4 regions of the Pantoea sp. SGAir0180 genome follow, and region 3 is predicted to be linked to each of the others. Evidence: predicted binding sites of a transcription regulator. Region 3 holds the regulator's gene; each other region holds the start of a gene.

Region 1 (7,804 bases), 500 kb from region 3:
TCTTGTCAGCCGCCTGCTGCACATCAGGATACTGGGTCGGCCAGAAGGTGCAATGCAGTGCATTGGTATTCGACAATATCACCACCCGATGTCCCGCCTGGCGTAGCTGATTCATCAGCGCCAGCGTATCCGGACGCACTCCCACAAAGATAGCCTGCCAGCCCGCAGCAAACTGTTCATAGCTCAGCGCAATCTCCAGTTTTTCACATAAGGCTTCTGCAAAGGCTTCATCGCTGATTTCACCGCGCTCATGCTGCTCAAAAGCCGCATCCATTTGAAAATGACTTTGAAGCGATGCCAGCGGTACGCGGCTGAGGTCACTCCAGACGCCCAACACGCGGTTAAAGTCGATATCGATAATCACATTGCCCAAATCAAAGATATACAGCATGGTGCCTCCTTTGGTTCCCTGGATCATTCACTCTAGCGGTAAAAGTGCGGCCTGAACAGGCGGCCCGGACGAGAAAATTACACACTTTAAATTAAGGTACGACAGGACAAAGTGGGAAGGGGACAAAGAAGAAGTTACAGGCTGGTTTAGACTGGATTTAACTGAGCTGGTAAAAACCCCGGACAAAAAAAAGCCCCGTTAAAACGGGGCTTTATTACTACGCGATTAGGCGTCTTTACCGCCGCGTGAAGCACGCTTACGGTCGTTCTCAGTCAGGTGACGTTTACGGATACGCACTGACAGAGGCGTAACTTCGACCAGTTCGTCATCATCAATGAACTCGATCGCCTGTTCCAGCGTCATTTTCTGCGGTGGAACCAGTGTGGTGGCTTCGTCAGTACCGGAGGCACGCATGTTAGTCAGCTTCTTACCGGTCAGGCAGTTCACGGTCAGGTCGTTAGAACGGCTGTGAATACCGATGATCTGGCCTTCATAAACTTCCGCGCCATGGCCCAGGAACAGCTTACCGCGATCCTGCAGACCGAACAGGGCGAACGCTACCGCTTTACCCTGGCCGTTAGAGATCAGAACGCCGTTCTGACGCTGACCCACTTCGCCCGGACGAATATCGTCGTAGTGGCTGAAGGTGGAGTACAGCAGACCTGTACCTGATGTCATGGTCATAAATTCGTTACGGAAACCGATCAGACCACGGCTTGGGATGACGTAGTCAAGACGTACGCGGCCTTTGCCATCTGGATCCATATTTTTCAGGTCGCCTTTACGCTCGCCCATGGCCTGCATAACGGAACCCTGATGCGTTTCTTCGATATCCAGCGTCACGTTCTCGAATGGCTCTTGTTTACGGCCTTCGAATTCGCGGAAGATAACTTTCGGACGGGATACCGCCAGTTCGAAACCTTCACGACGCATGTTCTCGATCAGTACAGACAGATGCAGCTCACCACGGCCCGATACGCGGAACGCGTCAGCATCTTCGGTCTCTTCCACACGCAGTGCCACGTTGTGAACCAGTTCTTTGTTCAGACGCTCAAGAATCTGACGTGAGGTCACGTACTTACCTTCTTTACCGCAGAACGGTGAGGTGTTGACGTTGAAGAACATGGTTACCGTTGGCTCATCCACGCTCAGGGCTGGCAGCGCCTGCACATTCTGCGGATCGCAAATGGTGTCAGAAATGTTCAGTTCACCCAGACCGGTGATCGCAATGATGTCGCCCGCTTCTGCCAGGTCGCTGTCAATACGCTCCAGCCCCAGGTGAGTCAGCACTTTACCCACTTTACCGTTACGGGTTTTGCCTTCGCTGTCTACGATGGTGACTTGCTGGTTAGGCTTCACTTTACCGCGCTTGATGCGGCCGATACCGATCACGCCCAGATAGTTGTTGTAGTCCAGCTGAGAGATTTGCATCTGCAGCGGCGCTTCGACTTCAACCTGTGGAGGTGAAACGTGGTCAACGATTGCCTGATACAGCGGGGTCATATCGTCAGCCATGTCGGTGTGATCCAGACCGGCAATACCATTCAGCGCAGAGGCGAAAATGATAGGGAAATCGAGCTGCTCGTCCGTTGCATCCAGGTTAACGAACAGGTCAAACACCTGATCAACAACCCAGTCAGGACGTGCGCCAGGGCGGTCAACTTTGTTGATAACCACAATCGGCTTCAAACCATGCGCGAACGCTTTTTTGGTAACGAAGCGGGTTTGCGGCATAGGGCCATCCATCGCATCTACAACCAACAGTACCGAATCCACCATAGACATTACGCGTTCAACTTCACCACCGAAGTCGGCGTGTCCTGGGGTATCAACGATGTTGATACGGTAGTCGTTCCATTTAATGGCGGTATTTTTTGCGAGGATGGTAATCCCACGCTCTTTCTCCAAATCATTGGAGTCCATCACGCGCTCGGTGGCTTCAGTACGGGCATCAAAAGTACCAGACTGTTGCAGCAGTTTATCAACCAGGGTGGTCTTTCCATGGTCAACGTGCGCGATGATGGCGATGTTACGCAAATTTTCGATCACAGCTTTTTTGCCTCAGGCATTAGAAATAACGCGGTATTGTACACGGATTAAGCGGGAGACTGAACACGATCACACTTTTCACTGAAAGTTTATTGCATTGTCGCAAAATCGCACTAATAGCCGTGCAAAAATTGCACTGCAATGATGTTTTGCACCACAATGGTGCTCATTTTCAACGCCAATGCACATAAAAAGTGCAGTGCATCTATCATGGTGCACGTCTTTTATGACAAAAAGGTGCATGACAGCGCGATTTTGTGCAAAGAAATAAAGTTGGCACAGAATTCGCTTTGTATTATCCAGATGAAAACGACGTAAGACAACGGTTGCAGAGCTGGTCGGGATCAGACTGAGGTATGGCTGACACATGTCGCACATTTCCTCACCCGGTTCTCACCATGTAGACAATGACCATTTCCAGGAGAGTTGAGTATGTCCGCTGAACACGTTCTCTCGATGATGAACGAGCACGAAGTTAAGTTTGTTGACCTGCGTTTTACCGATACCAAAGGTAAAGAACAGCACGTTACTATTCCGGCTCACCAGGTTAACGCTGACTTCTTCGAAGAAGGCAAAATGTTCGATGGCTCTTCCATCGGCGGCTGGAAAGGCATTAACGAATCAGACATGGTACTGATGCCGGATGCAACCACGGCAGTTATGGATCCGTTCTTTGAAGATTCAACACTGATCATTCGCTGTGACATCCTTGAGCCTGGCACCATGCAAGGCTATGACCGCGATCCACGCTCTATCGCAAAGCGCGCTGAAGACTATCTGCGTTCTTCAGGCATCGCTGATACCGTTCTGTTTGGACCCGAGCCAGAATTCTTCCTGTTCGACGATATCCGTTTCGGTTCGTCAACCTCTGGTTCACACGTCGCTATCGATGATATCGAAGCGGCCTGGAACACCGGCAAAGAATACGAAGGCGGTAACAAAGGTCACCGTCCAGGTCTGAAAGGCGGCTACTTCCCGGTTCCACCGGTCGATTCATCACAGGACATCCGTTCTGCTATGTGTCTGACAATGGAGCAAATGGGTCTGGTTGTTGAAGCTCATCACCACGAAGTTGCGACAGCGGGCCAGAACGAAGTGGCAACCCGCTTCAATACCATGACCAAAAAAGCTGACGAAATTCAGATCTACAAATATGTTGTGCACAACGTGGCGCACGCTTACGGCAAAACGGCAACCTTTATGCCGAAGCCAATGTTTGGTGACAACGGTTCAGGTATGCACTGCCACATGTCTCTGTCTAAAGGCGGACAAAACCTGTTCTCTGGTGACAAATACGGCGGCCTGTCTGAAACCGCGCTGTTCTACATCGGCGGTATCATCAAGCACGCAAAAGCAATCAACGCCCTGGCCAACCCAACCACCAACTCTTACAAGCGTCTGGTTCCGGGTTATGAAGCACCGGTTATGCTGGCTTACTCTGCCCGTAACCGTTCTGCATCAATCCGTATCCCGGTTGTTGCCAGCCCGAAAGCACGTCGTATTGAAGCGCGCTTCCCGGACCCAGCGGCTAACCCGTACCTGGCGTTTACTGCACTGCTGATGGCTGGCCTGGATGGCATCATCAACAAAATCCATCCTGGTGATGCGATGGATAAAAACCTGTATGACCTGCCACCGGAAGAAGAAGCTGAGATTCCAAAAGTTGCAGGTTCACTGGAAGAAGCGCTGAATGCACTGAACGAAGACCGCGAGTTCCTGACCCGTGGCGGCGTCTTCACTGACGACGCGATCGATGCTTACATCGAGCTGCGTAAATCAGAGAACGACCGTGTGCGCATGACGCCACACCCGGTTGAGTTCGAACTGTACTACAGCGTCTAATTTCAGAGTCAGCAAAATGGGTGCCGCATTGAAAGATTGCAATTGCGGCACGCTTAACCTGAAACGTTTTTTTGTTGCCGTGGAAACTTTAGCCCATCTTCGGATGGGCTTTTTTCTCCGCGAATTCATCGTTCATTCGCTTTAATTCCGGCTTAAAGACTACAATGCACTAAATTAGTGCAGAGGAACGCTGTATGGCAACTGCCTCCCTGCCCGACGCCGGGCAGATTCTCAATACCTTAATCAACAGTATTTTGTTGGTGGATACCGATTTGGCGATCCATTATGCCAACCCGGCGGCACAGCAATTACTGGCGCAAAGCTCACGTAAATTGTTCGGCACGCCGTTACCTGAATTAACCGGCTACTTTTCGCTGAATGTCGAGGTCATGCGCGAGAGTCTTGAGGCGGGCCAGGGCTTTACTGACAGCGAAGTTACTCTGGTCGTGGATGGCCGGGCGCACATTATGTCGCTCACGGCACAGCGCCTGCCTGATGGGTTGATTCTGCTGGAAATGGCACCGATGGATAATCAGCGTCGCCTGAGTCAGGAACAGCTGCAGCATGCTCAGCAGGTGGCCGCACGCGATCTGGTCCGCGGGCTGGCCCATGAGATTAAAAACCCGCTAGGTGGATTGCGCGGCGCGGCGCAGCTTTTGTCACGCGCCCTGCCGGACCCTGCCCTGAATGAATATACCAAAGTCATTATTGAACAGGCAGACCGCCTGCGAAATCTGGTTGATCGCTTACTGGGGCCGCAACAGCCCGGTATGCATATTACCCAGAGTATTCATCAGGTAGCGGAACGTGTCGTTAACCTGGTTTCGATGGAGCTGCCAGAAAACGTATCGCTGGTTCGCGATTACGATCCCAGCCTGCCGGAATTACCGCACGATCCCGATCAGATTGAGCAGGTTTTGCTGAACGTCGTGCGCAATGCGCTGCAGGCGTTAGGCGAAGACGGCGGCACAATCGTGATTCGAACCCGTACAGCCTTCCAGTTAACACTGCATGGCACACGTTATCGTCTGGTTGCCCGCATTGATATCGAAGATGACGGCCCCGGTATTCCAGCCCAGCTACAGGATACGCTGTTCTATCCAATGGTAAGCGGACGGGAAGGCGGTACCGGCTTAGGCCTTTCTATTGCCCGTAGCCTGATTGATCAGCATTCGGGAAAAATTGAGTTCAACAGTTGGCCGGGTCATACCGAGTTTTCGGTTTACCTGCCTATTCGCCAGTGAGGTTTCTATGCAACGAGGGATAGTCTGGATCGTCGATGACGATAGCTCCATCCGCTGGGTGCTTGAACGCGCGCTCACTGGAGCCGGTTTAAGCTGTGCCACTTTTGACAGCGCGAACGACGTGCTCAATGCACTCGCAACAAAAACCCCGGACGTTTTATTGTCTGATATCCGTATGCCGGGTATGGACGGGCTGGCTCTGCTAAAACAAATCAAACAGCGCCATCCCATGCTTCCGGTTATCATCATGACAGCGCATTCCGACCTGGATGCCGCGGTAAGCGCCTATCAGCAAGGCGCGTTCGATTACCTGCCCAAACCGTTCGATATCGACGAAGCGGTCGCGCTGGTTGAACGTGCCATCAGTCACTATCAGGAGCAACAGCAGCCACGTAATCAACCGGTAAGCGGCCCCACCACCGATATTATCGGTGAAGCGCCCGCCATGCAGGACGTGTTCCGTATTATTGGCCGTCTCTCCCGTTCGTCGATTAGCGTGCTGATCAACGGGGAATCGGGTACAGGTAAAGAGTTGGTAGCGCACGCACTGCACCGCCACAGTCCTCGCAGTAAAGCGCCGTTTATTGCCCTCAACATGGCGGCGATCCCTAAGGATTTAATTGAGTCGGAACTGTTTGGCCATGAAAAAGGGGCCTTTACCGGTGCGAATCAGATTCGTCAGGGACGTTTTGAACAGGCCGACGGCGGGACGCTGTTTTTAGATGAAATTGGTGATATGCCGCTGGATGTTCAGACGCGCCTGCTGCGCGTACTGGCAGACGGGCAGTTTTACCGCGTCGGTGGCTATGCACCGGTCAAAGTGGACGTGCGCATCATTGCCGCTACGCACCAGAACCTTGAACTGCGGGTACAGGAAGGCAAGTTCCGTGAAGACTTGTTTCACCGCCTGAATGTCATCCGCGTGCATTTGCCGCCGCTGCGTGAGCGTCGTGAAGATATTCCCCGTCTGGCCCGTTATTTCCTGCAGGTGGCCGCACGCGAGCTTGGTGTGGAAGCCAAGATCCTGCATGCGGAGACCGAGACCGCACTGACCCGTTTGCACTGGTCGGGTAACGTGCGTCAGCTGGAGAATACCTGCCGTTGGTTAACGGTGATGGCCGCCGGTCAGGAAGTGCTGATTCAGGATTTACCACCGGAGTTATTCGAATCCAGTACGCCGGAAAGCCCCACGCAGTCGCTTCCCGACAGCTGGGCAACCCTGCTGGCACAATGGGCCGATCGTGCCTTGCGTTCCGGTCATCAAAACCTGCTGTCAGAAGCACAGCCGGAAATGGAACGCACGCTTCTGACGACTGCACTGCGCCACACGCAGGGTCACAAACAGGAAGCCGCGCGTTTGCTGGGTTGGGGAAGGAATACGCTGACGCGTAAGCTGAAAGAGCTGGGCATGGAATAAGCCATTCCGCCGGAACAGCCAGTGCTGTTCCGGCGGTTAAATCACACGCGAATAAAGCTGTGGTTGCGTCTTTTGTCGCAGATAAGCATCAAAACACATACAAATATGGCGAATCAGCAGTCGTCCTGTTCCTGTCACCTTCAGGCCTGTCGCGTTTTGCACCACCAGCCCATCCGCAATCAGCGGTTTTAACCGCGCCAGCTCTTCGGCAAAATAGCTGTCGAAGGTGATATTCCACTGCGTTTCTGTCGCGCTGAAATCGAGCGCAAAGTTGCAGATAAGCGTTTTGATCACATCGCGGCGCAGGCAATCGTCCTGACTGAGCGTGAATCCCCGCCATAAGGCATGGCCCTGTTTTTCAACCTGTCTGTACCAGTCATTCAGGCTTTTCTGGTTTTGCGCGTAGCGATCGCCGATCATGCTAATGGCGGAGACGCCCAGACCGAGTAAATCGCAGTCGCTCTGGGTGGTATAACCCTGAAAATTGCGGTGCAGGTTCCCCTCGCGCTGAGCCACCGCCAGCTCGTCCTGCGGTTTAGCAAAGTGGTCCATACCGATGAACTGGTAGCCATGCCGGGTCAGCGTTGTAATGCTCTGCTGCAGGATGGCCAGCTTCTGTTGCGCCGAGGGCAGTTCATTTTCTTTAATTTTTCGCTGTGCGGCAAAGAGTGACGGAAGATGCGCATAGTTAAAAACGCTCAGCCGATCGGGATCCAGCGCGATAACCCGCTGCAGTGTAAAAGCAAAGCTTTCCGGCGTTTGCAGCGGCAGACCGTAAATCAGGTCGATGCTGGTTGAACGAAACCCCTGCTCACGTGCCCGTGCCATCAGGGCAAAAATCACGTCCTCATCCTGCACCCG
Region 2 (7,804 bases), 850 kb from region 3:
CTTTATTGATGCCTGGCAGTTCCCTACTCTCGCATGGGGAGACCCCACACTACCATCGGCGCTACGGCGTTTCACTTCTGAGTTCGGCATGGGGTCAGGTGGGACCACCGCGCTACAGCCGCCAGGCAAATTCTTTATTCGCCGAACTCTAGCCATATATAACTGGTGCTGATACCCAGAGTCGAACTGGGGACCTCACCCTTACCAAGGGTGCGCTCTACCAACTGAGCCATATCAGCACGCAACAGGTATTCCCGGCATTATTATGCTGATGCTCGGGTCGTTCAATTTGATGCCTGGCAGTTCCCTACTCTCGCATGGGGAGACCCCACACTACCATCGGCGCTACGGCGTTTCACTTCTGAGTTCGGCATGGGGTCAGGTGGGACCACCGCGCTACAGCCGCCAGGCAGATTCTGTCTGCCGCACCGCCCTCTCGGGCCGCACGGCGTTATCCGGTAAACAAGGCTGAAAATTCTTTCTGTCTCTCAACCCAAAACGCCTCTGGCGTTGTAAGGTTAAGCCTCACGGGTCATTAGTACCGGTAAGCTCAACGCATCGCTGCGCTTACACACCCGGCCTATCAACGTCGTCGTCTTCAACGTCCCTTCAGGAGGCCCGAAGCCTCAGGGAGAACTCATCTCGGGGCAAGTTTCGTGCTTAGATGCTTTCAGCACTTATCTTTTCCGCACTTAGCTACCGGGCAGTGCCACTGGCGTGACAACCCGGACACCAGCGGTGCGTTCACTCCGGTCCTCTCGTACTAGGAGCAACCCCCCTCAATTCTCCAGCGCCCACGGCAGATAGGGACCGAACTGTCTCACGACGTTCTAAACCCAGCTCGCGTACCACTTTAAACGGCGAACAGCCGTACCCTTGGGACCTACTTCAGCCCCAGGATGTGATGAGCCGACATCGAGGTGCCAAACACCGCCGTCGATATGAACTCTTGGGCGGTATCAGCCTGTTATCCCCGGAGTACCTTTTATCCGTTGAGCGATGGCCCTTCCATTCAGAACCACCGGATCACTATGACCTGCTTTCGCACCTGCTCGAGCCGTCACTCTCGCAGTCAAGCTGGCTTATGCCATTGCACTAACCTCCTGATGTCCGACCAGGATTAGCCAACCTTCGTGCTCCTCCGTTACGCTTTGGGAGGAGACCGCCCCAGTCAAACTACCCACCAGACACTGTCCGCAGCCCGGATCACGGGCCCACGTTAGAACACCAAACATTAAAGGGTGGTATTTCAAGGACGGCTCCACGCAGACTGGCGTCCACGCTTCAAAGCCTCCCACCTATCCTACACATCAAGGCTCAGTGTTCAGTGTCAAGCTGTAGTAAAGGTTCACGGGGTCTTTCCGTCTTGCCGCGGGTACACTGCATCTTCACAGCGATTTCAATTTCACTGAGTCTCGGGTGGAGACAGCCTGGCCATCATTACGCCATTCGTGCAGGTCGGAACTTACCCGACAAGGAATTTCGCTACCTTAGGACCGTTATAGTTACGGCCGCCGTTTACCGGGGCTTCGATCAAGAGCTTCTCCTTACGGATAACCCCATCAATTAACCTTCCGGCACCGGGCAGGCGTCACACCGTATACGTCCACTTTCGTGTTTGCACAGTGCTGTGTTTTTAATAAACAGTTGCAGCCAGCTGGTATCTTCGACTGGCCTCGGCTCCGGGAGCAAGTCCCTTCACCTACGCGCCAGCGTGCCTTCTCCCGAAGTTACGGCACCATTTTGCCTAGTTCCTTCACCCGAGTTCTCTCAAGCGCCTGGGTATTCTCTACCTGACCACCTGTGTCGGTTTGGGGTACGATTTCGTGTTACCTGATGCTTAGAGGCTTTTCCTGGAAGCAGGGCATTTATCACTTCAGCACCGTAGTGCCTCGTCGTCACGCCTCAGTGTAAAGTGCACCGGATTTGCCTGGCGCACACACCTACACGCTTAAACCGGGACAACCGTCGCCCGGCCGATATAGCCTTCTCCGTCCCCCCTTCGCAGTAACACCAAGTACAGGAATATTAACCTGTTTCCCATCGACTACGCCTTTCGGCCTCGCCTTAGGGGTCGACTCACCCTGCTCCGATTAACGTTGAACAGGAACCCTTGGTCTTCCGGCGACAAGGTTTTTCACCTTGTTTATCGTTACTTATGTCAGCATTCGCACTTCTGATACCTCCAGCATGCCTCACAGCACACCTTCAGCGGCTTACAGAACGCTCCCCTACCCAGCAACGCTTACGCGTCGCTGCCGCAGCTTCGGTGCATGGTTTAGCCCCGTTACATCTTCCGCGCAGGCCGACTCGACCAGTGAGCTATTACGCTTTCTTTAAATGATGGCTGCTTCTAAGCCAACATCCTGGCTGTCTGTGCCTTCCCACATCGTTTCCCACTTAACCATGACTTTGGGACCTTAGCTGGCGGTCTGGGTTGTTTCCCTCTTCACGACGGACGTTAGCACCCGCCGTGTGTCTCCCGTGATAACATTCTCCGGTATTCGCAGTTTGCATCGGGTTGGTAAGCCGGGATGGCCCCCTAGCCGAAACAGTGCTCTACCCCCGGAGATGAATTCACGAGGCGCTACCTAAATAGCTTTCGGGGAGAACCAGCTATCTCCCGGTTTGATTGGCCTTTCACCCCCAGCCACAGGTCATCCGCTAATTTTTCAACATTAGTCGGTTCGGTCCTCCAGTTAGTGTTACCCAACCTTCAACCTGCCCATGGCTAGATCACCGGGTTTCGGGTCTATACCCTGCAACTTAACGCCCAGTTAAGACTCGGTTTCCCTGCGGCTCCCCTATACGGTTAACCTTGCTACAGAATATAAGTCGCTGACCCATTATACAAAAGGTACGCAGTCACACCACGAAGGTGCTCCCACTGCTTGTACGTACACGGTTTCAGGTTCTGTTTCACTCCCCTCGCCGGGGTTCTTTTCGCCTTTCCCTCACGGTACTGGTTCACTATCGGTCAGTCAGGAGTATTTAGCCTTGGAGGATGGTCCCCCCATATTCAGACAGGATACCACGTGTCCCGCCTTACTCATCGAACTCACAGCCTGTGCACCTTTGTGTACGGGAGTATCACCCTGTACCCTGCGACTTTCCAGACGCTTCCACTGATGCACAAGCTGATGCAGGTTCTGGGCTCCTCCCCGTTCGCTCGCCGCTACTGGGGAATCTCGGTTGATTTCTTTTCCTCGGGGTACTTAGATGTTTCAGTTCCCCCGGTTCGCCTCATGCCGCTATGTATTCACTGCATGATAGTGTGACGAATCACACTGGGTTTCCCCATTCGGGTATCGCCGGTTATAGCGGTTCATATCACCTTACCGGCGCTTATCGCAGATTAGCACGCCCTTCATCGCCTCTGACTGCCAGGGCATCCACCGTGTACGCTTGGTCGCTTAACCTCACAACCCACAGGCGTTTTGCGCTTGCGTGTTATGAGCTTTTGAGAGACCCGAACGCATCGTGCTGTGTTCCTTATTACGGAGGAACACGACGTGCGTCGTTTCAAATTTTCAGCTTGTTCCGGATTGTTAAAGAGCAATATCTTAAACACGACTCGCAAGTCGTCTTTAAGATATATCGGCAACACCTTTCACCTGTCACCAAGCAAGTGGCGTCCCCTAGGGGATTCGAACCCCTGTTACCGCCGTGAAAGGGCGATGTCCTGGGCCTCTAGACGAAGGGGACGTGAAATCCTTGTGCAACAGACACGGGTTATTTCACGTGAAGGTGAGATTAGATAATCAGGCGACAATAGTTATTGTTACCGCACCCCAACGCGTAGACGCTTTGCTCATTACTTTTCTATCAGACAATCTGTGTGAGCACTGCGCACGAAGGTATCTTCAGGTAAGGAGGTGATCCAACCGCAGGTTCCCCTACGGTTACCTTGTTACGACTTCACCCCAGTCATGAATCACAAAGTGGTAAGCGCCCTCCCGAAGGTTAAGCTACCTACTTCTTTTGCAACCCACTCCCATGGTGTGACGGGCGGTGTGTACAAGGCCCGGGAACGTATTCACCGTGGCATTCTGATCCACGATTACTAGCGATTCCGACTTCACGGAGTCGAGTTGCAGACTCCGATCCGGACTACGACGCACTTTATGAGGTCCGCTTGCTCTCGCGAGGTCGCTTCTCTTTGTATGCGCCATTGTAGCACGTGTGTAGCCCTACTCGTAAGGGCCATGATGACTTGACGTCATCCCCACCTTCCTCCGGTTTATCACCGGCAGTCTCCTTTGAGTTCCCGACCGAATCGCTGGCAACAAAGGATAAGGGTTGCGCTCGTTGCGGGACTTAACCCAACATTTCACAACACGAGCTGACGACAGCCATGCAGCACCTGTCTCAGCGTTCCCGAAGGCACCAATCCATCTCTGGAAAGTTCGCTGGATGTCAAGAGTAGGTAAGGTTCTTCGCGTTGCATCGAATTAAACCACATGCTCCACCGCTTGTGCGGGCCCCCGTCAATTCATTTGAGTTTTAACCTTGCGGCCGTACTCCCCAGGCGGTCGACTTAACGCGTTAGCTCCGGAAGCCACTCCTCAAGGGAACAACCTCCAAGTCGACATCGTTTACGGCGTGGACTACCAGGGTATCTAATCCTGTTTGCTCCCCACGCTTTCGCACCTGAGCGTCAGTCTTCGTCCAGGGGCCGCCTTCGCCACCGGTATTCCTCCAGATCTCTACGCATTTCACCGCTACACCTGGAATTCTACCCCCCTCTACGAGACTCAAGCCTGCCAGTTTCAAATGCAGTTCCCAGGTTAAGCCCGGGATTTCACATCTGACTTAACAGACCGCCTGCGTGCGCTTTACGCCCAGTAATTCTGATTAACGCTTGCACCCTCCGTATTACCGCGGCTGCTGGCACGGAGTTAGCCGGTGCTTCTTCTGCGGGTAACGTCAATTGCTGAGGTTATTAACCTCACCACCTTCCTCCCCGCTGAAAGTACTTTACAACCCGAAGGCCTTCTTCATACACGCGGCATGGCTGCATCAGGCTTGCGCCCATTGTGCAATATTCCCCACTGCTGCCTCCCGTAGGAGTCTGGACCGTGTCTCAGTTCCAGTGTGGCTGGTCATCCTCTCAGACCAGCTAGGGATCGTCGCCTAGGTGGGCCGTTACCCCGCCTACAAGCTAATCCCATCTGGGCACATCCGATGGTGTGAGGCCCGGAGGTCCCCCACTTTGGTCTTGCGACGTTATGCGGTATTAGCTACCGTTTCCAGTAGTTATCCCCCTCCATCGGGCAGTTTCCCAGACATTACTCACCCGTCCGCCACTCGTCACCCGAGGAGCAAGCTCCCCTGTGCTACCGTCCGACTTGCATGTGTTAGGCCTGCCGCCAGCGTTCAATCTGAGCCATGATCAAACTCTTCAATTTAAAGTTTGATTTGCTGCAACCAGTGCAGCGATGCTCAAGGAAAACGTCGTAATGAATTTCACTACGTGTTCACTCTTAAGACTTGATATTTTTTGCGTCCGGAGACGCGGATATCAATCCTGCGAGTGCCCACACAGATTGTCTGATAAATTGTTAAAGAGCAGTGCAACCAGCGGGTTAACCGTCTGTTGCGAGGTGGCGTATATTACGCTTTCCTCCTTCAGAGTCAACCTCTTTTTCAGAAGTTTTTCTCCGGCGGCTCAGTTGCCTGACCCTCTCAACACCGCATTCCGTAAGCCGTTGTGCCGTGTCGATGGAGGCGCATTATAGGGATCCGAATGAATTGCACAACCCTTTTTTTGGATCTTTTTACTGACTGCCGAGAAAACATTCATATTGATTAGATCACCAACGATCCGGCACAAAATCCCCTTGCCAGTTGGTCAGAATCGCATCAGGCTGCCAGTAAACTCAGTAAAAGGAGAACAAAATGACTGTAGCGTTACGCCCTTACAAACATCTTTTCCCAAAATTGGGTCTGCGCGTCATGGTTGATCCCACCAGCGTGGTAGCGGGTGACGTCATTATGGAAGATGATGTAGGTATCTGGCCTTTAGTCGCTATTCGTGGCGATGTGAACCAGGTGCATATTGGTGCCCGAACCAATATTCAGGATGGCAGCGTCCTGCATGTCACGCATAAATCAGAGGCCAACCCCGCCGGTTTTCCTCTGATAATTGGGGAAGACGTAACGGTTGGGCATAAAGCGATGCTGCATGGCTGCACGATAGGCAATCGCGTACTGGTTGGAATGGGCTCAATCGTACTGGATGGCGTCATTGTTGAAGACGACGTTATGATTGGTGCCGGGAGCCTGGTTCCCCCCGGCAAACGACTGGAAAGTGGCTATCTGTATGTCGGGAGCCCGGTCAAACAAATCCGGCCGCTGAATGAAAAAGAAATTGAAGGTCTACTTTACTCAGCCAGCAACTATGTTAACTGGAAGAACGACTATCTGGCCGGAGACAGCCAGACCCATCCTTCATTATCGACCTGATCGTTTCGAATGCAGTCTTCGGCCTGATCTTCCAAATCCCAGCGATGATGGCGAAACAGCGTCATCGCTTCTCCCTCACCGAACTGTTCATTAAGCGCCTCAACACTGATAGCGCAGGTTAAGCCCATCCCGTTTACCAGAACAGGGAAACAAACGGCCCTTAATTCTGTATTCAGGCTTTCCCGATCAGGAAACTGTATCGCCTGGTTCATGACTGCATCCCGGCTTTTAATGAGGCGATGACCGGTGCGATTTCGGGCATCACCCCGTGCCATAGATGAAAGGCATGCGCGGCCTGACCCACCAGCATCCCCAGCCCGTCAGCAAGATGAGATGAACCGTGCTGCTGACACCAGCGCAGGAAAGGCGTTAAACCACTCTGATAGAACATATCGTAGCAACGTAGCTCAGCATGAACTAATGAAGGCGGCAACGGCGGTACTTCTCCCTGAATACCACTTGATGTGGCATTAATGACAAGGTCGAAATGTCTATCCACAAGCGCGTCAAACGAGCACGCATTAATCGCTCCGCGATGGGCAAACTCTGCGGCCAGAGTCTGCGCATTCAACGCCGTTCGGTTCACGACCGTGATCGTTGCTCCCATTGAAAGCAGAGGGAGAATGACGCCCCGAGCGGCCCCACCTGCCCCCACCAGCAGAAGATGGCTGTCGGGCTTAATCATCCCAAGGCGCTGAAGATCGCTGAGCAGCCCAATACCATCCGTATTGTCGCCAAGAATTTGGCCATCATCACACAGCTTTAGCGTGTTCACAGCCCCTGACAGCGCAGCGCGCTCGGTCAACTGGTCGGCAAATGCCCACGCCTGCTGTTTAAAAGGCAGCGTAATGTTCGCACCCGCCCCGCCGTCGTGGAAAAAAGTGCGGAGAGTCTCAGGAAAAGCATCAACAGGCGCATCAATACGATCATACTGAAGAGAGATTCCTGTCTGTCGCGCAAACGCCTGATGAATGTGCGGCGATTTGCTGTGACTAATGGGATGACCAAAAACTGCAAAATTTGCCATATATTAACCCTGGCGTATCAAATTGCCGCTGATGACATCGCGAATCTCAGAAGGATTGAGCCTTCCTCCTGTCTTTCCATTCAATACAGGAAACGCGGTGCCAAACTGCAATTTGACCTCTTCGACTGAACGGCACGGTGGCTGACCGGAAAGATTAGCGCTGGTCGATACCAAAGGTTTTCCAAACGCCCGGCACAGCGCCTGAACATCCGGATGATCGCTAACGCGGATGGCCAGTGAATCAAATTGCCCGGTTAACCAGCGCGGGGTAACCGGAGAAGCAGGCACGACAAAGGTGACCGGGCCTGGCCA
Region 3 (7,804 bases):
GCACCCCGTAACCCCACGGCTTCCAGCTTCATCATGACTGTGCTGTGCAGAAGCGCCGCCGGCAACCGTGTGTGTTCACGAAGCGGCCAGGCCACATTTTCGTAGACGGTTAAATCGGTAAAAAGTGCACCGGACTGAAACAGCATGCTCATCTTTTTACGCGCTTCATACAATCGGGTGCGCGACAATGTCGGAATGTTCTCGTCCCGGAACCAGATCTCGCCGCTGTCAGGCTGAAGTTGCCCGCCAATCAAGCGCAGCAGCGTTGTTTTCCCGATCCCTGACGGCCCCATGATCGCCGTCACTTTGCCTTTGGGTACCGTAAGGGAAATATCGTCGAAAATTTTGCGATCGCCACGTGAGAAACTCACGCCACGAACCTCAACCAGGTTCGTTTTTTGTTGGATCATTATCACCTCTATTACGGATCGGGCGTAAACATAGGGTACGATGGTAGCCTGTTAAGGTTAAACGCACGATAGCTTTACAGAAACTTAATGCAAAGATTTGGCGAAAACGGTCATAAAATTTACTTTTGTCGCTCGGACGGTCAAAATCAGCGCCTGTTTTGTCACATCGAACCTGAAGGCAAGCCAACAGGGGTTTTAAGCAAGGATTTTTCATGTTCGTCGCAACCGCACTGCTGATTATCGGACTGCTTTTACTGGCTTATGGTGCCGATCGTCTGGTGTTTAGTGCTGCAATACTTTGCCGATCGTTCGGGATCCCGCCGTTAATCATCGGCATGACCGTCGTCAGTATCGGTACCTCGCTTCCGGAGATCATCCTTTCCTTCTCCGCTGCGCAGTATGGCCAAATGGATCTGGCGGTGGGCACCGCGCTTGGTTCGAACATCACCAATATACTTTTGATTCTCGGCGGCGCGGCGCTGTTGCATCCGCTCAGCATCCATTCCAACTTAATTCGCCGTGAACTGCCGCTGATGGTGCTGGTCTCATTACTGAGCGGTATTACGCTGTTTGATAACTATCTTAGTCGACTGGACGGTATCGCCCTGATTGCCATCGCCGCGATTTATCTGATTGTGACTATTCGCATCGCGCGTAAAGCAGAAAATGACAATAACGATACGCTGACGCGTGAACAACTGGCTGAGCTGCCACGCGAAGAGACGGGTAACACCGTGGCCTTTCTCTGGCTGGCTGTCGCCCTGATTATCCTGCCCATGTCGACACACATGGTGATTGATAATGCGACGGTCTTTGCCGACTACTTTGGCGTGAGTGAACTGGTTATGGGGCTGACGCTTATCGCCGTCGGCACCAGTCTGCCGGAGCTGGCCACGGTCATCGCCGGTGCGTTGAAAGGCGAAGATGATATTGCGATTGGCAACTTGATTGGGGCCAATATTTATAACCTCGCTATCGTGTTGGGCCTGCCGGCACTGATTCACCCCGGCAGCGTCGATTATCACGCTTTTGCACGCGATTACTGGATAATGCTTGGCGTAAGCGTACTGTTCGCCATGCTTTGTCTGTTGCGCCACCGCCGCATTGGCCGTACGGCGGGGACGCTTTTACTCTGTGGTTTCTTCGTCTGGGTAACGTTGCTGTGGCTACAGCCAGCGTTTATGGGCGGCTAAAAAGGACAGATTTGCCATGTCACATCAGCAACCAACGGTAGAGTTTGATTTTCAGCGAGCCGGTAAAACGGTTCTGCGCATTGAGCGCGAAGGCCTTGAGCAGCTTGACCAGTATATCAACGAGGCTTTTTCCGACGCCTGCGCCATGATTTATGCCTGTAAGGGCAAAGTGGTGGTTATGGGCATGGGCAAGTCAGGTCATATTGGTAAAAAAATGGCGGCGACCTTTGCCAGCACCGGCACGCCGGCTTTCTTTGTGCATCCAGCGGAAGCCAGCCACGGCGACCTGGGAATGGTGGGTAAAGACGACGTGGTACTTGCCATTTCCAATAGCGGCGAATCCAGCGAGATTCTGGCGCTGATTCCGGTGGTGAAACGCCAGCAGATTAAACTGATCTGCCTGACCAGTCGACCTGAAAGCGCCATGGCTCGGGCCGCCGATATTCATCTTTGCGTCAAGGTGCCGCAGGAAGCCTGTCCAATGGGCCTTGCCCCTACAACCAGTACCACCGCAGCTTTGGTGATGGGCGATGCACTGGCGGTCTCCCTGCTGGAGGCACGCGGCTTCACGCCTGAAGATTTCGCGCTGTCGCATCCGGGCGGTGCGCTGGGCCGTAAACTGCTGCTGCACGTGAGCGATATCATGCACAGCGGTGATGAGTTACCGCACGTCACGCGGGATGCATCATTGCGGGATGCGTTGCTGGAGATAACCCGTAAAAATCTGGGCCTGACCGTGATTGTTGACGATTTGATGAAGATTGAAGGCGTTTTTACCGATGGTGACCTGCGCCGCATCTTTGACATGGGCATCGATTTTCAAAAAGCGACCATTGCAGAAGTCATGACGCGTGGCGGCATCCGCGTACGTCCGAACGTGCTGGCCGTCGATGCGCTGAATTTAATGCAAACCAAAAACATTACCTCCCTGCTGGTAGCCGATGACGACCATCTGCTGGGTGTGGTACATATGCATGACATGCTGCGCGCAGGCGTAGTGTAAACAGGAAGACACAATGCAGTCTGAGATTGCCGCTATAGAAACATGTTACGGCCCGGTCAGTGCCGACATTATGGCCCGTGCCGGGCACATTCGCCTGCTGATTTGCGATGTGGACGGCGTGATGTCTGATGGCCTGATCTACATGGGTAACAGTGGAGAAGAACTGAAAACCTTTAATGTGCGCGACGGTTACGGCATTCGTTGCCTGCTGACCTCGGACATTGAAGTGGCTATTATTACCGGCCGCACGGCCCGGTTACTGGAAGACCGCTGCAAAACGCTGGGGATTCGCCATCTTTATCAGGGGCAATCAGATAAGCTTTTGGCCTATCGCGAACTTCTGGATACACTGTCGCTCTCTGACGAGCAGGTGGCTTATATTGGTGACGATCTGATCGACTGGCCAGTTATGGCAAAAGTAGGGCTCAGCGTAGCGGTGGCCGATGCGCACCCGCTGCTGTTAGCACGAGCGCGTTACGTCACACGTATCGCCGGTGGGCGCGGCGCAGTGCGTGAACTGTGCGATCTCATTTTGATGGCGCAAAATAAATTTGAGGATGCCAAAGGGCAATCAGTATGAGTAAAAGCAGGCGTTGGATAACGTTGGGGCTGGCCTTGATTGCGCTGGTGCTCATTGGCTGGAATTTCACTAACCGGGACAGCGACGATGGCGCACCGGTAATGAATAATGATCAAACGCCAACCTACACCAGTGCCAATTCGCATACCGTAGTTTACAACCCTCAGGGTGGCCTGGCTTATAAGCTGATCTCGGACAAAGTTACGTATTTCGAAAATACGGGAACCAGCTGGTTTGATAATCCGGTCATGACAACCTACGACGAGAATAAAATGCCGACCTGGACGGTACGTTCAGATAAAGCAAAGCTCACTAAAGATCGTATGCTGTATTTATATGGTCATGTTGAGCTGAATGCGCTGGCGCCAGATTCTGAACTGGAGCGCATCAAAACGGATAACGCTCAGGTCAATCTTGTCACTCAGGACGTCGCCTCGGACGATCAGGTGACGTTATATGGCCGCAGTTTTAACTCTACCGGCATGAAAATGCGTGGAAATTTACGGACAAAGCAAGCCGAGTTACTCGAAAAGGTCAAAACCTCTTATGAAATTCAAAATGAACAAAAACAGCATTAAGTTTTTACTGGCCAGCCTGCTGCTTGCAGCCAGCCTGCCGGCGCTGGCGCTGACCGGTGACTCGGACAAACCCGTTAATATCGACTCTGAAAATCAGTCGCTGGACCTGCAAGGCAACGTCGCGACCTTTACCGGTAATGTGGTCGTAACTCAGGGGTCGATCAAGATTACGGCAGATAAAGTCGTGGTGACCCGTCCGGGCGGCGACAGCAAAAAAACTATCGTTGATGCCTACGGCAATCCGGCGACCTTCTATCAGATGCAGGACAACGGTAAACCGGTACAGGGACACGCGTCCAAACTGCATTACGAGCTTGCTAATGACTTTGTTGAGCTGACGGGCAATGCGTACATTGAGCAGTTGGACAGCAATATTAAAGGCGACCGCATTACTTACCTGGTCAAAGAGCAAAAAATGCAGGCTTACAGCCAGGGCCAGAGCAAGCGCGTGACCACAGTTCTGGTGCCGTCGCAGTTGCAGGACAAGCCCGCGTCAACCAATAGCGAAAAAAAGAGTAACTGATCACTATGGCCACATTAATCGCAGAGAACCTGGCGAAGGCGTACAAAGGCCGTCGCGTGGTTGAAGACGTCAGTCTGCAGGTAAAATCCGGTGAAATCGTCGGCCTGCTCGGCCCAAACGGTGCCGGTAAAACCACCACCTTCTATATGGTGGTCGGGATTGTTCCGCGCGATGCGGGCCGCATTGTCATCGACGATGAAGACATCAGTATTCTGCCGCTCCACGCGCGTGCGCGTCGCGGTATCGGCTACCTGCCCCAGGAAGCGTCAATCTTCCGGCGTCTGAGCGTTTACGACAACCTGATGGCCGTGCTGCAAATTCGTGATGATTTAACCGAAGAACAGCGACAGGATCGGGCGAATGAGCTCATGGATGAGTTCCATATTGCACATCTGCGCGACAATATGGGACAGTCACTGTCGGGCGGTGAACGTCGCCGTGTGGAAATTGCCCGTGCGCTGGCCGCAAATCCCAAATTCATTCTGCTGGATGAGCCTTTTGCCGGTGTTGACCCGATTTCCGTTATTGATATCAAAAAGATTATTGAACATCTGCGCGACAGTGGGCTTGGCGTGTTAATCACTGACCACAACGTGCGTGAAACGCTGGCGGTCTGTGAACGGGCCTATATTGTCAGCCAGGGCAACCTGATTGCTCACGGTACGCCGAATGAAGTCCTTGCAGATGAGCAGGTTAAACGTGTTTATTTGGGTGAAGAGTTCAGACTCTGATAAGGTGTCGTTAATACTGATGGTTACCCGGGAATATTCATCCTGTCTATGAAGCAAGGTTTACAACTCCGGCTCAGCCAGCAACTGGCGATGACCCCACAACTGCAACAGGCGATACGTCTGTTGCAGCTTTCTACGCTTGAACTTCAGCAAGAGCTACAGCTGGCCCTGGAAAGTAATCCCCTGCTTGAACAGACTGAACAGCATGAAGAAATAGACGCAAAAGAGTATCAGGAAGGCGAAGCGGGACTTGATACGCGTGAAGCGCTGGAACAAAAGGATATGCCCGAAGAGCTGCCGCTCGACGCGACCTGGGATGAAATCTATACCGCGGGAACGCCATCAGGAACCGGTACGGACTATCAGGATGACGAACTGCCCATCTACCAGGGCGAAACCACCCAGTCGCTGCAAGATTATCTGATGTGGCAGGTTGAGCTGACGCCGTTTAGCGATACCGATCGGGCGATCGCGACGTCTATCGTCGATGCCATTGACGATACGGGTTACCTTACCGTTTCGCTTGAAGACATTCTCGACAGTATCGGCGACGATGAGCTGGAAATGGACGAAGTTGAGGCCGTTTTAAAGCGCATTCAACATTTTGATCCGATCGGCGTAGGTGCACGTGATTTGCGTGATTGCCTGCTGGTACAGTTGTCGCAGTATGCGCCTGAAACGCCAACGCTCTCTGAAGCCCGCCTGATCGTCAGCCATCATCTTGATCTGCTGGCCAACCATGATTTCCGCAGCCTGATGCGCGTCACGCGTTTAAAGGAAGACGTACTGAAAGAGGCAATGCTGCTGATTCAGTCGCTCGATCCACGTCCGGGCCAGTCGATCAATACTGGCGAGCCTGAATACGTTATTCCTGATGTGCTGGTCCGTAAAGTTGCGACGCGCTGGACGGTAGAACTTAATACCGACAGTCTGCCGCGGCTTAAAATCAACCAGCACTATGCCGCCATGGGCGGTGCTGCGCGTAATGACAGTGACAGTCAGTTTATCCGCAGTAATTTGCAGGAGGCGCGCTGGCTGATCAAAAGTCTGGAAAGTCGCAATGAGACGCTGTTAAAAGTCTCACGCTGCATTGTTGAACAGCAACAGGCCTTTTTTGAGCAGGGCGAAGAGTTTATGCGTCCGATGGTGCTGGCCGATATTGCCCAGGCGGTGGATATGCATGAATCCACGATTTCCCGCGTCACCACGCAAAAATATCTTCACAGCCCGCGTGGCATTTTTGAACTGAAGTATTTTTTCTCCAGTCATGTTAATACTGAAGGAGGAGGCGAAGCCTCATCTACTGCGATACGGGCACTGGTAAAAAAATTAATCTCGGCGGAAAATCCCGCTAAGCCCTTGAGTGACAGTAAACTGACCTCCATGTTATCTGATCAAGGGATCATAGTGGCACGTCGTACCGTTGCAAAATATCGAGAGTCTTTGTCCATACCGCCTTCAAACCAACGTAAGCAGTTGGTTTAACAGAGAGAAGGAAGACCTATGCAGCTGAACCTTACCGGGCAAAATGTTGAAATCACCGAGCCACTGCGTGAATTCGTCACGGCGAAATTTTCCAAACTGGAACACTACTTTGATCATATCAACCAGGTATATGTTGTCCTGAACGTTGAGAAGGTGACACAGGTTGCTGATGCCACATTGCACGTGAACGGGGGCGAGCTGCACGCCACATCGGAAGCGGAAGATATGTATGCGGCAATTGACGGACTGATTGACAAGCTGGCCCGTCAACTGACCAAATATAAAGACAAGTTAAAAAAACACTAACCTTCACGCTGGCAGGCGCGCCGGGCGCGCAGAGCTGAAAGGATGGGGCGGATTAACCGCCCCGTTTTGTCATCTGTGCCAGCGCCATGATTCCGCTACGTGATTACCGCGTACCGGTTTACTGGCTAAGTGAACTCGCAAGTGAAACGAAAATGAACAATGATTTAACACTGGAACTGAGCACAGTGCTTTCGCCAGACTGCACCCGCAGCAGCGTACACTGCCAAAGCAAAAAACGGGCGCTGGAAATTATCAGTGAACTGGCCGCTAAGCAGCTCAACCTGCCGCATCAAACGCTGTTTGAAGCGATACTGACCCGCGAGCGCATGGGAAGTACCGGTATTGGCAACGGTATTGCTATTCCGCATGGCAAGCTGGAGGAGGATACGTTACGTGCCGTCGGTGTCTTTATCAGCCTTGAGCAACCCATCGCATTTGATGCCGTGGATAATCAGCCTGTCGATCTCCTTTTTGCGCTCCTCGTGCCCGCGGACCAGTGTAAAACTCACTTACATACACTGTCGTTAGTCGCCAAACGGCTGGCGGATAAAACGGTTTGCCGCCGTCTGCGTGCTGCGCAGAGCGATGAAGAGCTGTATGCCATCATTACCGAAGAACAAACAGAGCAATAAAGCGCGTGATTTACCGGCGTGAGCCGGCTTTAAAACGGGAGAGAAGGTCATGGTGCTGATGATCGTCAGCGGTCGGTCAGGCTCAGGAAAATCAGTGGCGCTGCGCGCGCTGGAAGACATGGGTTTTTACTGCGTGGATAACCTGCCGGTCGTGTTGTTGCCTCAGCTGGCAGAATCACTGGTTGAGCGCAATATCTCAGCGGCGGTGAGTATCGATGTGCGTAACATGCCTGAGTCGCCTGAAATTTTTGAAACCGCGCTCAATAATCTGCCTTCCGGATTCTCGCCCCAGTTGCTGTTTCTTGATGCCGACCGCAATACGCTGATCCGCCGTTACAGTGATACGCGTCGCCTCCATCCCCT
Region 4 (7,804 bases), 590 kb from region 3:
GATACGCTGACGAATATAAACCGCCCCGCTTACATTAGGCTGAGCGATGGTCGCCGTTTGTCCTGCGACCGCAGAACCCAATGTCGGTGTCGGTACCGGTTTTCCTTTATGGGCACAACCTGCGAGAGCCATGGCCATCGCGACGCCACTTAACACATGCCAGAATTTCATCGATGTCGTCTCCTTTTGATCAGAATGATTTTTAGCAGTGAATCTTTATTACAGCGTTTCACTCGCCGTATAGCTTTAATGTTGGCACAAAATCAAAAGTTTGCCTGGTTGGATGAAAGTCCAAAAGTGTGGTTGACGGAAACTGGTCGGATCTTTCACACTTAACAAAATACATTTTCTCAGGATAGCGCCATGAGTCAGGCACTCGAAAATCTGCTTAATCTTATTCATCTGGAAAAACTCGACGAGGGGTTATTTCGCGGCCAGAGCGAAGATTTGGGCCTGCGTCAGGTATTTGGCGGTCAGGTCGTTGGACAGGCTCTCTTTGCGGCCAAACAGACCGTTCCCGAGGATCGGGGCGTTCACTCCTTTCACAGCTATTTTCTTCGCCCCGGCGACAGCCAAAAGGCGATTATTTACGATGTTGAAAGTCTGCGCGACGGCAAAAGTTTTAGCGCGCGCCGCGTCAGTGCCATCCAAAATGGTCAGCCGATCTTTTATATGACGGCATCCTTCCAGTCTCCGGAAAGCGGGTTTGAACATCAAAAACCGATGCCGCAGGTTAAAGGACCGGAAAACCTGGCCAACGAGCAGCAAATGGCGCAAAAAATGGCGCATATGCTGCCGGAAAAATTACGCGAAAAATTTGTCGCTGAACGCCCGCTGGAAATCCGCCCGGTACAGATCCACAACCCGTTAAGAGGCCATGTCGATAAACCGCAGCGTCAGGTGTGGATTCGGGCCAATGGCACCCTGCCCGACGATGTGCGTATCCATCAGTACCTCCTTGGCTATGCGTCCGATCTCAACTTTCTGCCTGTGGCCTTACAACCGCATGGTAAAGGTTTTCTTGAAGCCGATATGCAGGTGGCGACCATTGATCACTCTATGTGGTTCCATCGGCCACTGAACTTTAATGACTGGCTGCTTTACAGCGTTGAAAGCACCTCAGCATCGGGTGCACGCGGCTTTGTTCGCGGGGAGTTTTACAATCAACAGGGTGAGCTGGTCGCGTCTACCGTGCAGGAAGGCGTTATGCGTCAGCGCAGCGAATAGCAAAAAGGGGCGAATCATCGCCCCTTTTTATTTATTCAGACTGACAAGTTACTGGTTGTAAGCGTTCTCGCCATGGCTGTTGACGTCCAGACCTTCGCGCTCCTGCTCTTCCGGTACACGCAGACCGACGATCATATCGGCCAGTTTAAAGCCAATAAAGGCAACGACGGCAGACCAGACAATGGTAACGCCCACGCTCAGCAACTGAATCGCAACCTGATGGCCCATGGTCACGCCAGGCGCATAACCCACGCCGCCCAGTGAAGATGAAGCAAACACGCCGGTCAGGATACAACCGATGATGCCACAGACACCGTGGACACCGAACACATCGCAGGGATCGTCAACGCGCAGCCATTTTTTCAGCGTTGTCACGCCCCAGATACCTGCCAGACCACCCACGATACCGATGATCAGCGCGCCGCCGACACCGACATAACCACAAGCCGGCGTGATGGCAACCAGACCAGCAATAAAGCCAGAACAGGCACCTAACAAAGACGGTTTACCACGCAGCGCCCACTCGCCAAAGGTCCAGGCCAGCACCGCACCCGCCGTCGCAACCACGGTATTCAGGAAGGCCAGAGCAGCAATTTCATTCGCAGCGGAAGCTGAACCGGCGTTAAAACCAAACCAGCCAACATACAGAATCGCAGTACCGGTGAACACCATCGGCAGGTTGTGTGGTTTGAATGCTTCTTTGCCAAAACCGGCACGTTTGCCCACCAGGTAAGCACCAACCAGACCGGCTACCGCAGCGTTAATGTGCACCACCGTGCCGCCCGCGAAGTCCAGTGCGCCATCCTGAGCCAGTAAGCCGCCCGCCCAGACCATATGCGCAATGGGAAGATAAGCCAGGGTCAGCCAGACACCGACAAAAATCAGCACCGCGGAGAAACGGATACGTTCCGCCAGCGCACCGACGACCAGACCGACCGTGATACAGGCAAAGGATGCCTGGAACGCGACGTGAATATATTGATAAAAGGTGCCCATGACGGCGGTCAGTGCAATGTTTTTCAGCATGGCCCAGTTGAAGCTGCCAAAGAAGGCATTGCCTTCGCTGAAGGCCAGTGAGTAGCCATAAACCACCCACAGCACACACACCAGCGAGAAGGTCACCGCAACCTGTGTGAGCATCGACAGCACATTTTTACTGCGGATCAGGCCGCCGTAAAACAGTGCAATCCCAGGAATTGACATAAACAGCACCAGTGCGGTGCAAATCATCATAAAGGCGTTGTCGGCTTTGTCCGCTACGGCAGGTGCCGCCATCGCCAGCGACGGTAACAGTGCCAGGCTGGTCAGGCCCAACTTGGTCAGCATTTTATTCATTTTTTTCCATCCCATCACATTACTGAGTCTTGTTTACAGTGCGGCTTCGTCGGTTTCGCCGGTACGTATGCGAATCACGCGCTGCAGTTCAGCAACGAAAATCTTGCCGTCGCCAATTTTTCCGGTGTAAGCCGCTTTACTGATTACGTCCACTACTTCGTCCAGTTGGTCATCGGCAATGGCGATATCAATTTTTACTTTCGGCAGAAAATTTACGCTGTATTCCGCCCCGCGATAGAGTTCAGCATGTCCTTTCTGACGCCCAAAACCTTTAACTTCGGAGACGGTCAGTCCCTGAATACCAATTGAAGACAATGCTTCTCGCACATCTTCCAGCTTGAACGGCTTAATCACAACGGTAACCAGCTTCATAGCCTCTCCTTAAGGATTAAAATAGGTCGGTCTCATGGACACGGAGAGAGTTAAGCAAAGCCTGTGCCAGATATAATTAATGGGCACAATCACTTTCCAGGCTGCGATAGAATCAGGGTTAGGAAACGCAGAATAAATAAGCAGGACGCAGTGATGGGATGGCTAAGCGAAGCGGATGCACGCTTTTGGTGCTGTTAAGCACAAAGACGTGCATCCAAACGGGTCAACAAGGAAAAAATGCGCAAAAAAGGTGCAGATCATCCGGCACTGGTCAGCACCTCATCCGATTCGAGCCGATCACCTGCCTGCTGCAGCTGGTACATTTGCCAGTAACGGCCCTGCAAGGCCAGCAGCTGCTGATGATTCCCCTGCTCGACAACGCGGCCACGGTGCAAAACCAGAATCGTATCGGCCTCGGTGATAGTGGAAAGGCGGTGAGCAATCACTACCAGGGTCGTATATTGACGTAAGGTGCGCAGCGTGTGTTGGATCGCCTGCTCCGTGCCGGAGTCAATATTCGCGGTAGCTTCATCCAGTATTAAAATCTGCGGCAGTTGCACCAGCACCCGAGCCAGGGCCAGTAACTGTTTCTGCCCTACCGAGAGATTATTACCCTGCTCTCCCAGTCGGGTATGGATACCGTCAGGCAAGGCGCGCGCCAGCGGGGCCATCTGTACCTGTTCAAGTATCGACCAGACCGCCTCTTCACTGATATCCCGACCCAGCCGTACATTCGCTAACAGCGTGTCGGCCAGCACCACCGGATCCTGCTGTACCATCGCGATACCGCGACGCAGTGCCTCATGGGAATACTGGTTAAGCGGACGATCGTCCAGGCGCACCTCGCCGCGCGTGGCGGGGTAATAGCCCATCAGCAAATTTGCCAGTGTGCTCTTGCCGCTGCCGGTATGTCCCACCAGGGCGACAAAGCCCCGCGAAGGCACGTCGAGATCAATATTACTCAGCACCTCACGATCGTCCCGGTAGGCAAAGCTCAGGTTCTCCAGCGTAATGCGTCCCGATTGCAGAGGCCGATCGTCATGACCGTAATGCTGCTGTGGCGCATCCATGAGTTCAAAAATACGTTCGCCCGCCACGACCGCCTGTTGCAGCATCGACTGCTGGGTGGTCAGTTCGATCAGCGGTTCATTGAGGCGCCCCAGATAGGTAATAAAGGCGTAAAGTACCCCAACTTCAAACACACCCGGCACCGAAAAGCTGAACAGCAACAGCAATCCGCAGAGTATCAGCGCGGAGAACAGGCTCAGCAGCGGCCGTAGCAGGAAACCATCCAGCCTGAGCGTTTCCATGCGCGCCAGATAATGTGAACGGCTGGCCTCCAGCATGCGTTCACCAAAGCGCGCCTGCTGGCGAAACTGTTGTATCACGCTCATTCCGCTGATGACTTCATTGAAGCCATTATTAATGTCTGCCAGGTAGCTGCGTACACGACGGGCTATCGGCGTGCTGTAGCGCTGATAAATCAGCATCACAATGAGCACCATCGGGAAAATTAACATCGCCACCAGCGCCATGCGCCAGTCCAGACTAAACATCGCCACCATCATGGCACCGACCAGCGCGGCGCTACGCAGCACCGTTGCCACCACCGTGACGTACAGATCCCGAACAACTTCGGTATCATTCGTGACCCGGGAAATAATTTGCCCGACCGGCTGCGTATCAAAGGCGCCGAGCGGCTGGCGCAGTGCCGCATTCATGGCGTCGGTGCGCAGGCGCTGTACCACGCCAATGGCGGCCCGGTTAAACAGTAAGGCCTGCCAGTAATGCAAAGCGGCAGCCAGAAGCTGCAACAGGATAAAACTTACGACCAGTCCCGCCACCGTGCCCCACGGCATCTGATGCTTTGCGACCAGATTATCAATAAAATAGCTCACCAGAACCGGACCGGTCACTTCTGCCGCGGCCGCAATCCACAGCATCAACACGGCCAAAGACAATGACTTGCGCCACGGGCTGCCATAACTGAGCAGGCGTTTGAGCGTTGGCCACATACGTTGTGATTTAGCCATGTGCCACCTCTTCTTCCCTCTCAGCGTCGTCCAGTGCCGCTTCCAGCTGTTGGTAACGGTACATATCGCGATACCAGCCAGGCATATTCGCCAGCCCGGCATGATCGCCACGCTGTGCCACCGTGCCTTTTTGCAGCACCAGAATTTCGCTGGCCTCTGTCAGCGCCGACAAACGATGCGCACTGATAATGATCGTTCGCCCTTTGCCCCACTGCCGCAGATTATGCAGGATGTCGTGTTCAGTGCGACCATCAACCGCCGAGAGTGCATCATCAAGCACCAGAATTTCCGCATTCATCAGCAAGGCACGGGCGATGGAAATACGTTGTTTTTGACCACCCGACAGCATGACGCCGCGCTCGCCCACCTCGGTTTCATAGCCCTGCGGCAGACGCAGAATATCCTCGTGCACGCAGGCCATTTTCGCCGCCTGCTCAATCTCGTCCTGCGTAGCGTTGGGCTTACCCAACGCAATATTGCGGGCCACACTGTCCGAGAACAGGAACGGAGTTTGGCTCACCACGGCCAGGCGACTGCGCCAGCTGTCCAGACGCAGCGACGGCAGCGGGATGGCATGGTAGCGAATATCACCTTGCTGAATGTCGAAATGACGCTGAATCAGACTCAGTAACGTGGTTTTACCACTGCCGGTCGGGCCACACAGCCCCAGCATATCGCCCGGTTTTAACTGGAACGTGACATTGCTTAATACCGCACCGGCACTGGCGGGATAATGAAATTCGCGGATAGCCACCTGCAGCGTTCCCGCTGGCTCAGGCAAGGTGTGATCACCGTCTTCCACCACTGGCGCTTCGGATAATAATGCGCGGATGCGGCTCCAGGCTGCGCTGCCTCGTTCAACGATGTTAAACATCCATGCCAGCGCCAGCATCGGCCAAATCATCAGGCCAAGATACATTACAAAGCTGGTGAGCTGGCCCAGCGTCATGTCTCCGTGCCACACCAGCCAGCTTCCGCCGCCTATCGCCAGCAGGTTGGCAAAACCAATGGCAATATAGATGGTGGGATCGAAACGCGCATCCACCCGGGCGACGCGCAGATTTTTTTCGCCGGTATCGCGTGCAATATCGGCAAACTGCTGGGACTGATGCTGCTCAAGTCCAAATGCTTTGATCATACGGATACTGGTCAGGCTCTCCTGCGTTTGATCGTTCAGGCTGGAAAAGGCGGCCTGAGCCAGTTTGAAACGGTTATGGAGTTGCTCGCCATAGCGGTGAATTACCAGTGCCATAAACGGCATTGGAATAAGCGAAATCAGCGTTAACTGCCAGCTGATTTGGGTACTCATGGCAATCAGCACAACACATCCCATCACCAGCGAATCCACCAGCGTGAGCACGCCTTCCCCGGCAGCAAAAACCACGCGATCCACATCGTTCGTGGCACGGGCAATGAGATCGCCGGTGCGATGGCGCAGGTAAAAGGCGGGCTGCTGTCGGCTGAGCTGACGGTAAAAGTCCTCGCGTAATTCGACGGCGAGTTGATAGGACGCGCCAAACAACAGCACGCGCCAGACATAACGCAGCAGATAAACCACGACGGCAGTCAGCAGCATCACCCCAATCCACATCATAATGCGGCTGGCGCTCATGCTGTGATGCGTTACGCCGTCAACCACCACGCCAATCACCCACGGCGGCAGAAGTTGCAGTACGGCAATGATGATTAATAAAGTGACGGCGCCCAGATAACGCCGCCACTCACGGATAAAATACCAACTTAACTGGCTGAATAATCGCACAAGGCAGCTCTCAATCTCAGGTAATCAGGGGGCAACCGGCAGGGCTGTAGTGTATTTGATCTCTTCCATCGCAAAGCTGGAGGTCACATCGATCAGGCCTGTTACACCATTAACTAAACGCTTATAGAAGGCATCATAACTTTTCATGTCGGCAACCTGAATACGCAGCAGATAATCATACTCCCCGGCCATGCGATAGAAGCCCATCACTTCAGGCATGCTTTGCACTACCGACACAAATTCCTGATACCAGTCTTTGCTGTGCTGGGTGGTTTTCACAAACATAAAGGCGGTAAGTGACAGGCCGAGTTTTTCATTATCAAGTAGGGCAACGCGTGCGCGGATGAAGCCATCTTCTTCCAGCTTTTTCAGGCGCTTCCAGCAGGGCGTGGTGGTGAGGTTAACCGCATCCGCCAGTACCTGGAGCGAAACTGTGCAATCCTGCTGCAGCATCGCCAGCAGTTTAAGGTCGATTTTATCTAACATGCGCACTCCGGTAGAAATTTTTTCTCCATTACGCCGATCTTACTGCAAAAGCTGCAAGCTCTTTTTCCTGCACGTGCCTTAAAATAGGGGGCTTTCACCCGGTCGGAAATAACCCTTATGTCTTCATGCTGGATACGCCACGCGATAAACGAAATCAATGCTGACTTTCAACGCTCTGCGGATACGCATCTGATCCGCTTTGCATTGCCCGATTTCCCGGGAATCGGGTTCTATCTGAAAGACGAAAGTACGCATCCCAGCGGTAGCCTGAAACACCGTCTGGCGCGGTCATTGTTTCTTTATGCTCTCGCTAATGGCTGGATCAAACAGGGTACGCCCGTGATTGAAGCGTCATCGGGCAGCACCGCCGTCTCAGAGGCGTATTTTGCCCGCCTGCTGGGCCTGCCCTTTATCGCCGTGATGCCAGCCAGTACGGCCCGACGTAAAATCGAACAAATCACGTTCTATGGTGGACAGTGTCATTTTGTGAGCGATCCCTGTCAGCTTTATGCCGAATCAGAACGGCTGGCGCGGGAACTGAATGGCCACTTCATGGATCAGTTCACCTATGCAGAGCGGGCAACTGACT

The links. Region 3 encodes sigma-54, which starts transcription at its own class of promoters, with help from an activator protein. Its sites were predicted from a motif close to GTTGGCACANNTTTCGCTNT; they were not measured.
Positions count from the first base shown of each region.
Region 1: glnA (glutamate--ammonia ligase) is a predicted target of sigma-54. The motif match lies at 2,713-2,732, and genes of this name have one in related genera.
Region 2: C1N58_RS19625 (gamma carbonic anhydrase family protein) is a predicted target of sigma-54. The motif match lies at 5,603-5,622, and genes of this name have one in related genera.
Region 4: glnK (P-II family nitrogen regulator) is a predicted target of sigma-54. The motif match lies at 2,986-3,005, and genes of this name have one in related genera.

Region 1 is NZ_CP028071.1:3,816,404-3,824,207, reverse strand. Features, by position in the region: gene yihX (glucose-1-phosphatase) at 1-391, opposite strand, end outside; gene typA (ribosome-dependent GTPase TypA) at 617-2,440, opposite strand; gene glnA (glutamate--ammonia ligase) at 2,873-4,282, shown strand; gene glnL (nitrogen regulation protein NR(II)) at 4,477-5,526, shown strand; gene glnG (nitrogen regulation protein NR(I)) at 5,534-6,943, shown strand; gene hemN (oxygen-independent coproporphyrinogen III oxidase) at 6,980-7,804, opposite strand, start outside.
Region 2 is NZ_CP028071.1:4,171,648-4,179,451, reverse strand. Features, by position in the region: rRNA gene rrf (5S ribosomal RNA) at 11-126, opposite strand; tRNA gene C1N58_RS19650 (tRNA-Thr) at 164-239, opposite strand; rRNA gene rrf (5S ribosomal RNA) at 295-410, opposite strand; rRNA gene C1N58_RS19640 (23S ribosomal RNA) at 515-3,419, opposite strand; tRNA gene C1N58_RS19635 (tRNA-Glu) at 3,630-3,705, opposite strand; rRNA gene C1N58_RS19630 (16S ribosomal RNA) at 3,869-5,408, opposite strand; gene C1N58_RS19625 (gamma carbonic anhydrase family protein) at 5,899-6,465, shown strand; gene C1N58_RS19620 (DUF1488 family protein) at 6,420-6,677, opposite strand; gene aroE (shikimate dehydrogenase) at 6,674-7,492, opposite strand; gene tsaC (L-threonylcarbamoyladenylate synthase type 1 TsaC) at 7,496-7,804, opposite strand, start outside.
Region 3 is NZ_CP028071.1:3,318,767-3,326,570, forward strand. Features, by position in the region: gene mlaF (phospholipid ABC transporter ATP-binding protein MlaF) at 1-410, opposite strand, end outside; gene C1N58_RS15660 (calcium/sodium antiporter) at 623-1,603, shown strand; gene kdsD (arabinose-5-phosphate isomerase KdsD) at 1,620-2,606, shown strand; gene kdsC (3-deoxy-manno-octulosonate-8-phosphatase KdsC) at 2,620-3,186, shown strand; gene lptC (LPS export ABC transporter periplasmic protein LptC) at 3,183-3,764, shown strand; gene lptA (lipopolysaccharide ABC transporter substrate-binding protein LptA) at 3,733-4,287, shown strand; gene lptB (LPS export ABC transporter ATP-binding protein) at 4,293-5,018, shown strand; gene rpoN (RNA polymerase factor sigma-54) at 5,067-6,503, shown strand; gene hpf (ribosome hibernation promoting factor) at 6,522-6,809, shown strand; gene ptsN (PTS IIA-like nitrogen regulatory protein PtsN) at 6,962-7,441, shown strand; gene rapZ (RNase adapter RapZ) at 7,491-7,804, shown strand, end outside.
Region 4 is NZ_CP028071.1:2,724,426-2,732,229, forward strand. Features, by position in the region: gene C1N58_RS12975 (YbaY family lipoprotein) at 1-171, opposite strand, end outside; gene tesB (acyl-CoA thioesterase II) at 364-1,227, shown strand; gene amtB (ammonium transporter AmtB) at 1,276-2,562, opposite strand; gene glnK (P-II family nitrogen regulator) at 2,596-2,934, opposite strand; gene C1N58_RS12995 (SmdB family multidrug efflux ABC transporter permease/ATP-binding protein) at 3,192-4,967, opposite strand; gene C1N58_RS13000 (SmdA family multidrug ABC transporter permease/ATP-binding protein) at 4,960-6,729, opposite strand; gene C1N58_RS13005 (Lrp/AsnC family transcriptional regulator) at 6,754-7,215, opposite strand; gene C1N58_RS13010 (PLP-dependent cysteine synthase family protein) at 7,333-7,804, shown strand, end outside.